Regions from separate parts of the Shewanella sp. 8A genome, predicted to be linked through region 1. Evidence: predicted binding sites of a transcription regulator. Region 1 holds the regulator's gene; the other holds the start of a gene.
What was found. The regulator MetJ, encoded in region 1, represses methionine synthesis genes. The targets are predictions, from matches to a motif close to TAGACGTCTAGACGTCTA.
Positions count from the first base shown of each region.

Region 2: a site for MetJ is predicted at 2,039-2,056, ahead of metE (5-methyltetrahydropteroyltriglutamate--homocysteine S-methyltransferase). Genes of this name have one in related genera too.

Region 1 is NZ_JAMDJP010000003.1:160,758-165,284, reverse strand. It holds gene M0413_RS03515 (bifunctional aspartate kinase/homoserine dehydrogenase II) at 1-62, opposite strand, end outside; gene metB (cystathionine gamma-synthase) at 74-1,237, opposite strand; gene metJ (met regulon transcriptional regulator MetJ) at 1,460-1,774, shown strand; gene M0413_RS03500 (sulfite exporter TauE/SafE family protein) at 1,882-2,625, shown strand; gene nrfD (NrfD/PsrC family molybdoenzyme membrane anchor subunit) at 2,758-3,702, opposite strand; gene M0413_RS03490 (4Fe-4S dicluster domain-containing protein) at 3,705-4,271, opposite strand; gene phsA (thiosulfate reductase PhsA) at 4,284-4,527, opposite strand, start outside.
Region 2 is NZ_JAMDJP010000015.1:93,697-98,223, reverse strand. It holds gene metE (5-methyltetrahydropteroyltriglutamate--homocysteine S-methyltransferase) at 1-1,928, opposite strand, end outside; gene M0413_RS13275 (LysR family transcriptional regulator) at 2,129-3,034, shown strand; gene M0413_RS13270 (HDOD domain-containing protein) at 3,094-3,822, opposite strand; gene M0413_RS13265 (TonB-dependent receptor) at 4,084-4,527, opposite strand, start outside.

The DNA.
Region 1 (4,527 bases):
CGGTAACAATCGGCATCGGCTAAGCTGGAACCACCAAATTTATGTAAGTGACAACGTGCCATCTATTATTCCTCTACTGACAAGCCGCTACGGCGGCCAATCCTGCTTGAATATCTGCAACTAAGTCGTCGGCATCTTCAATACCAACCGACAAACGTAATAGGGTGTCTTTAATGCCAGCTTCAAAACGCGCCTGCGGCTCCATCGCCCTGTGGGTCATGGTCGCGGGCACGGCTACGAGACTCTCAACGCCACCTAAACTCTCAGCCACGCTGAATAAACTTAACGCATCTAAAAAGGCGACCACTTCGGCCTCGCCGCCCTTAAGCTCAAAACTCAGCATAGCGCCAAAACCTTTTTGTTGCTTGGCGGCAATGGCATGGCCTGGATGATCCGCAAGACCTGGGTAATACACTTTACTCACGACTGGGCTGTTACTCAGTAACTCCACAATCCGCTCGGCATTAATTTGGTGCTCACGAATGCGCACAGCTAAAGTACGCAGGCCGCGCAGGGTTTGATAACTGTCGAAGGCAGAACCGGTTAAGCCTAAGGTGTTCGACCACCAATGTAAGGTCTCACCAATTTGGGGATCTTTGGCGATCACCGCGCCGCCCACCACATCACTATGGCCATTAATGTACTTCGTGGTGGAGTGGATAACGATATCGGCACCGAGCAATAGCGGTTGCTGCAAAATCGGTGACAGGAAAGTATTGTCCACTATCACTAACGCACCTACGGCGTGGCTTGCCTTGGCAATAGCTTCGATATCAACCACCCGCAGTAATGGGTTGGATGGGGTTTCAATCCACACCATTTTAGGCTGCTGGGCAATCGCTTGCTCAAGTGCTTGGCTGTCGGTTTGATCGACCACCAGCAGTTTAAATTGGCCTTTTTTCGCGAGGTTGGTGAATAAACGGTAAGAGCCACCGTAACAATCGTGAGGCACCACCAGTAAATCATCTGGGCCCAGTAAAGTGGTCACTAAGGTAATGGCTGCCATGCCAGTACAAGTCACTACACCGGTTGCGCCCTTTTCCAGCTTAGCTAAGGCATCGCCTAAGATGCTGCGGGTAGGATTGCCGGAACGGCTGTAATCAAATTCGCGAGGATTTTTATGACCATCGAAGGCGTAATTCGTCGACAGGTAAATTGGCGGCACCACGGCGCCATATTGAGTATCGCTTTCGATACCCTGACGCACTGCCAATGTGGCTAATTGACGCTCGGTCACTAATTTGCCTGCGGTCATCGGGAACTCCTAAGTTCGCAAAGAGATGTCTGGACGTCTAAATGTACCTAAGCCCAGTGGTATCGTCAATAGGCGTTAAGACGTTTAGACGTCTAAACATAAAGAAATCTGTTTGCAATCGCTAAGAAATAGTAGCAATAATTTGACTGTAATCTGTAAGGGTTTAAAATCTGCCCCGAATTTAGCGTTATAACAGGTGAGTCAATGACTGAATGGAATGGGGAATACATCAGCCCCTATGCTGAACATGGCAAGAAGAATGAACAAGTAAAGAAAATTACTGTGTCTATTCCGCTCAAAGTGCTAAAAGTCCTCACGGATGAACGTACGCGTCGTCAGGTCAACAACCTGCGCCACGCAACGAATAGCGAACTGTTGTGCGAAGCATTTTTGCATGCCTACACCGGCCAGCCTCTGCCTGATGATGCAGATCTGTCGAAAGAGTGCCCAGACAGCATCCCCGCTGAAGCGAAGCGGTTGATGGACGAAATGGGGATCGAGTGGGAAGACATGGAATAACGCTTAAGCGTCCATAATCCTGCCGTAACTAATTATTAGGGATCGTTAATGCTCATCCGGCGTGATGGGTTAAAGTAACGATCCCTATTTTGTTTTGATGGAATCCTATGTTCTCCTTGATCGATCCACAAACGCTAGCCATCGCGTCTGTGATTGTGTTTTTAGGTGCCCTCACCCAGAGTCTGATTGGGTTTGGCTTAGCCGTGGTCGCCAGTCCGCTGCTGTATATCGTCGATCCCCAATTAGTGCCTGCCCCCGTGATTGTGATGGGATTTTCCATCGCGCTACTCACCCTATTGCGTGAACGCGGCCATTTAGAATTCAATGGCTTGCAATACGCACTCATCGGTCGAGTGCCCGGTGGCTTTATCGGTGCCAGCCTATTACTGTTTGCGCCGCAGCCGATTCTTGGTCTGGCGATTGCAGCCATTGTGGCAGTCGCCGTGGTGCTCAGTTTGTATAAATTCAGTCTGCCGGTGAACAAAGCGACTCTGTTTGGCGCGGGAGTCGTCTCGGGGATCTTTGGCAATATCGCCGCCATTGGTGGCCCTCCGATGGCGATTTTATTGGCGGGTAAGGATGCTTCGCAGTTTCGCGCGGCGTTATCGGCCTTCTTTATCTTTAGTTCGACCATTGCCTTGGCGATTCTTGGGGTGACGGGCCTACTCGAAATCAAGCACTTTTGGCTGTCGCTAATGCTATTGCCCTCGGTCTTTTTAGGCTATCTCGTGGCGGGCAAACTGGTGGGAAATGTGGATAAACATAAGACCAAGATGGCGACCTTAGCCCTCTGCGCTATCAGCGCCTTAGTGCTCACGGTCAAATCAGTGATTGAGTTATTACCGCAATAACCTCATGCCAATCGCAGCCATAAAAAAAGCACCGTTTAACGGTGCTTTTTGTTGCTGTGGATACGAGTTGTCATCCATTCGAGCATCACTTAATCGCATTTAAGTGATGCTTAGTGCGCTAGCATCAATACGTTAGCTTAAGTAACTTTGGCCTGCATACACAATAAAGTGTCTCAGGGCGAGCACGCCAGTTAAGCTGGCACAGGCCACCATAATCATTGCGCCCTTAGTGTGGCGAGTCGCTGCGGGAAGCAGCATAAACAGCAATGGCACACCAAAGCCAATCCCGACGACACCAATCCAGAATACGCTTGCCCACACGCCAGAGGTGAGTGATGCCAGCGCCGCAGCCGCCGCTCCGCCCTTAAAGTACAAGGCACAGAACAACATAAACAGGAACATGATTTCGATTGCCATCACTGGCAGCTCTAAGCCATGCATTTTGGCTAAGGTCTTGTCGTGACTATCGGTTTTGAACATCACCAGCGCCAGCACCGCATTGGCCGCAGCGCCCGCTGATAAACCAGATACCAAGAACAGTGCAGGCAATACCGCAGTGTTTAGCATCGGATAGGCATTCATCGCCGAGATTAAGAAGCCAGTGTAAGCGCCTACGCCAATCGCGAGGACAAACAACAGCACTTCAATCAGCTTTCTAAAGGGCATCAGCAGCTTAGCGATAGGCGCGAGGAAACCTAAGCCCCACTTTGGCAAATCGTCACGCAGTACTAAAATCGCGTAGGCAAATGCCAAGGGTGAGTAAGCTAGCAGCGCTAATACCCCAATCGCCATAACGGACTGGAAGTTGTAGTTAATTAAGATCAACCAGAAGTGGAAAGGCTTAGTTAAATCAAACACTAAACAAGCCAAGCCTAAGCTGATTGCCACAGGGCCAATAATTGCTGCGGCCTTGAGGATATTGCTCTCAACTTGTGTTTGTTCTTGATTGAACCAACGCAAACCGATACCAATAAGCAAACTTCCGGCGGATAAACCCGCCATAAATAGATACACGGCGATGACCCAGTGCCAAGTGACGGGATCATATTGCGCCATATCGCCCCAAGTATTGTTCATAATCAAATCCCTCCTCTTTTGGTAGGAACGCGATATACCCTAGGTTTAGTGCCTAAATGGGTCTTATCTTGGTAAGTGATCTTAGTGTTGAGCAGTGTGGCCACTTCACTTTGTGGATCGTTAGCATCGCCAAACACTAAGGCATCGGTCGGGCACACAGTCACACAGGCTGGCTCTTCACCACGGGCCAAACGCGTGTCCTTACAGAAGTTACACTTGTCAGCCACTTTGGTTTCTGGATTCATAAAACGCACTTTGTAGGGACACGCCGCCACGCAGTACATACAACCCACACACTTGTCGCCGTGGATGGAAACAATGCCATCTTCGCCCACATAGGCCGCACCCGTTGGACACACCTTCACACAAGGCGCATCTTCACACTGCTGGCAAGACACCCTGTGGTACTTAAAGTGCAGATTGGGCATTTCGCCATAGGGCCCTTCGACTCTCACCTGCAAACGGGTCACCCCTTCTGGTACGCCGTTTTCACTGCGGCAAGCCACGTTACAGGCTTGGCAGCCGATGCACTTGTTCTCATCGTGCACCATCACATATCTTTTCGTCATTTGAGCCTCCAATTAGCGTTTTGCCAGCGTGACGCCAGTGGTGTGTACCGTCATGCCACACACAGGTGCGGTAATGTGGGGCAGTAAGTTTCCGCAGTGGATACCTTTGCCTGTCGCTCTAACCAACTCTTTGTTTTTAGAGCCAAAGCCCATATAAGCAAACACGGTATCGGGGCGAATGCCCGGGGTGACTAACGCATGGCCTTCTTCTGTACCTACGCTACTGGTTAAGCGAATAGGGTCGCCATTGCTGATA
Region 2 (4,527 bases), on a different contig from region 1:
ATATGGGTATGGATTTGGGTTTCATCAATCACACCCGCCGCACTCAATTTAAAGGCATTCACCGCCCAATCTAAGTAAGCCTGCCACTCGCTTTGCTTTAATGGCAGACCTTCGCGGAAAGCTGGCTCATCAATTTGAATAATGCCAATACCTGCATTTTGTAAATCCACCACTTCATCACGAATTGCCAGCGCCAATTGGGTGGCAATGGTATCGCGGCTGATATCTTCACGGGCGAACGACCAATGTAGAATCGTCACCGGGCCCGTTAACATACCTTTGACAGGTTTGTCCGTCAGGCTTTGGGCAAATACAGCCCAATCAACCGTCATGGCTTTCGGGCGGCTCACATCACCATAAATCAATGGCGGCTTAACGCAGCGAGAACCATAACTCTGTACCCAACCATTTTTGGTAAAGCCCACACCTTCGAGCTGCTCACCGAAGTATTCCACCATGTCATTACGCTCGGCCTCACCGTGTACCAGCACATCGATACCGAGTTTAAGCTGGCGATCGATGGTATCGCGGGTCACTTGTTGTAATTGCTCAGTATATTGGGCATCGCTTAGCTCACCCTTGCGCCAGCGGCTACGTAGTCCGCGGATTGCCGGTGTTTGCGGGAATGAGCCAATCGTGGTCGTTGGCAGCAATGGCAAACGATACTTACGCTGCTGCACCACTTGGCGCTCAGTAAATTCACTCACCCGTTCATAGTCGGCTGGGGTCAGCGCAGCGACACGGGCGATCACTTTAGCATCCGCCGCCTGTGCCTTAGCCTCACGGCGAGCCACGCAGGTGTTAACTATCTCTTTGGCCGCGACAGACTCAGGGGCCAGCAGCAATTGACGCACATTCGCCAGTTCCAACAGCTTTTGCTTAGCAAACGCGAGCTGCTGACGCAGCGTCGGAGCGAGCGTTGTCTCCACCTCTAAATCCACAGGGCTGTGCAGCAATGAACACGAAGTGCCAACCCATAAACGCTGGCCTAAGTCTCGGGCAACACCGCCGATACGCTCGACAATCTGATCAACCTCTGCCGCCCACACGTTACGGCCATTAACTACGCCAGCTGACAGAATTTGATCTGGTCTTAATGCATTAGCAAACAAGGCCAATTGTTCAGGGGCAGTCACTAAATCTAGGTGCACCCCCGCCACCGGCAGCGCGGAAACCAATGCCTGATGATGGCTAATGCTGCCATAGTAACTGGTGAGTAAAATCTTCACTTGAGCCGTTTTAAGCGCTTGATAAGCTTCGCTAATAGCCGCTTGCCACTCGGCGGTTAATTCGAGTGCAAGAATCGGTTCTTCAAGCTGTACCCAAGTCACGCCCTGCGCGGCAAAACGCGCAAGAATCTCGGCATAGGCCTTTAACAGATTGGGCAATAGGCTAAGTTTATCGAAATCCTGACCCACGGTTTTGGCCAGATATAAGTAACTCACAGGACCTAACAACACGGGCTTGGCTTGATAACCCAGCGCCTGTGCCTCGGCCACTTCATCAAAAAACTGCTCATAGGCGATAGAGAACACTTGGTCTTGCTTAAGCTCTGGCACTAAGTAGTGATAGTTAGTGTTGAAATACTTCGTCATTTCCGAGGCTGGCGCATCGGTGCCAGTTGGCGCACGGCCACGGGCAACGCGGAATAAGGTATCAAGATCGATAGCGCCCTCGCCGCGGTGACGATCAGGGATTGCGTTTAGGGTCGCACTCAGGGTTAACACTTGATCGTAAAAAGCAAAATCCCCCACGGGTACTTGCTCGATCCCCGCGGCCACTTGCCATTGCCAATGGGTACGACGTAACTCCTTGGCCACCTCATGTAGTTCAGCTTGAGTACTCTCACCACGCCAGTATTTTTCGAGGGCAAATTTCAGTTCACGACGACGCCCGATACGGGGAAAACCAAGACTGTTTAATTGCATACCATATCTTCCTTTATTTGAGATAAGCCATATTCGGCACTAGCACCCAGCTGATGGTGTTTTCTTGGCAACTTTTTGCATTTAAGCCTAGATAAATCACAATGGGCGTCTGGACGTCTAGAAGTTTATTGTGATAGTCTCTACGCCAGCAACCGAATTGATTTCAAGCACAACATGAGCGAAATTCACTTGGAGTGATCATGATCGAACTAAGACATCTGCGAACCTTAATGGCCCTGAAGGAAAGTGGCAGCTTGGCGGGCGCAGCCAAAAAACGTTTTGTCACTCAATCGGCTCTCTCCCATCAAATTAAGGAGTTAGAGCAACGAATTAACTCGCCCATTTTTGTGCGTAAGAGCAAACCGCTCTCCTTTACTCAGGAAGGTGCACGCCTGCTGCACCTCGCCGAAGAGATCCTGCCGAAGGTGTTAGAGACGGAAACCGATCTCAAAAATGGGCTGGAAACTGAAACCAATCAGCTCAGAGTTGGCATTGAATGCCACAGCTGTTTTCGCTGGTTAATGCCAGTGATGGAGCAGTTTAGGCAAGATCATCCCCAAGCCGAGTTAGATCTTTCCAGCCGTCATCTATTCGACTCGCTCAATGCCCTAGAAATGGGCGAACTGGATATAGTGCTGACCTCAGATCCCGTGCCAGGTCACTCGCTCGCCTATCAGCATTTGTTTGATTTTGAAGTGAAGTTAGTGGTTGCTAAGGATCATCCTTTAGCGAAAGAAGCCTATGTCACACCCAAGCAATTGTCGCGTTTACCGATAATCAGTTATCCGGTGCCACTGGCGCGTTTAGATATTTACCGTCACTTTTTAGAACCCGCGGGCATAGAAGCCGGCGAGCAAAAAACCTGTGATTTGACCATGATGTTATTGCAGCGCATCGCCTGTAAGGACGGTATCGCCGCCCTACCCAATTGGTCTATCAATGAGGGACATGGATTGAGCCTCGCCTCAGTCAAACTGGGTCAAGAAGGCTTAAAGCGCCCGCTATTTGGCGCCTATCGCCGCCACAGCGCGAACTCGGCCTTAGTGCAAAACTGGCTGCAACTAGTAGCAAGCGAAGGCTTAGCCCGCCAGCAAAAAACCAATTAAGCGTTGAAATGTTTAACAAAAAAGCCTGCTATTGCAGGCTTTGTTTTTATGAGCGGTGCTTAGAGCGGATTAAGCAATAAACCACGCATTGACAATACTCGGCGCAGAATTAACCCGGGGGAATTTTGATTACGGGTCTGGCGCAGATTGTGGGCGATCATAAACTCTTGGCGCAGATCTTGGTCAAGATCTAAGGCTTCAAAGGCTTCGATGGTTAAAGTTTGTTGCTGATTATCGATCAAAGACTTAATCACACTTAGCGGGAAAGATTGCTCAGAGCTGGCATTCAAATAAGCAAATGCGGTTAAGGCAATAATCTGGCCGAACACACTAAACAGCGCCAAGGTTTGCACCTCATCGGGGTCGATATCGACATCCGGCATATCAACTAAGCTGTCAACCGCATCAGTTGCTATATTTTCCGTGAGTTTCCAATAACCTTGCACCAACTTCTTATAGGGTTGAGGCAATTCATCGAGGCGTTCTTTCAAATAAAATGTAAAGGCGTAACGGTAAATATTAACTTGGCCCAAACGAATTAAGGCATCTTTTAAAGAGCGAGACTTAGGGCTAACCACACCAGAAGCTTGCGCCGAATTACTGCGCATCAACATATGGGCCGCTAACGCGGGATCACTCGAAATAATATCGATCACATTACGAATATCGCCTTCGGCAAGAATGGCCTTTTTCAGTGGAATTAAGATCCCACGGCGGCCAATGACTTGCTCTTCATTCGCTATGATGGCTCTCACTTGAGTAAAAACCTGTTGCTCAAGATCTGTCATAGGACACTTTACACCTGTTAATTAGCTATAAGATGATTCGAATACCGCTCACATCATACCCAAACTACAAAGAATTTCAGCACTAAGTCGTAGAATAATTGCGTTAACCCTAAAGATGATGTGCTTTACAGTATAAGCAACGACTTAGCCTATATTACACCCGTAAAAATGATTTTTCTCTGCACCCAACAGCAGAAATAACAAAGCCAGACAACGTCTGGCTTTAAAATGCGCTAAATCACTTAATTATCAGGATTCGGCTTAGAAGCGGTAACCTACCGTCAAGCGAATATCACGGCCTCGGCCTGAGTAATAGCCGTCATAGGTTCCACCAGCATAATAACCAGCACTGACATAGTCCTTATCGAACAGGTTATCGATACGCAGGCTCGCTAACCAAGCGTCACGGGTATAGTTAAGTGCCAAGTTACCTAAGACATAACTAGCCAATTTATCGCCTTGGTTAGCATTATCGCCTTCGATAAAGCGATCGCCCGTATAAATCGCCTCGGCAAAGACTTGAAAATGTTCGGCAAAATCCATGCTGACATAACCGCGTCCCGAATGCTCGGCCACCCAAGACAATTTCTTGCCATCATTTAGCCCATCGGTAAATTCGGCATCAATATAGTTGTACTCAAGACCTAGTTGCAACGCTTTAGTCACCTGCCAATCCCAATCGGCACTCGCGCCATAACGGCGTGA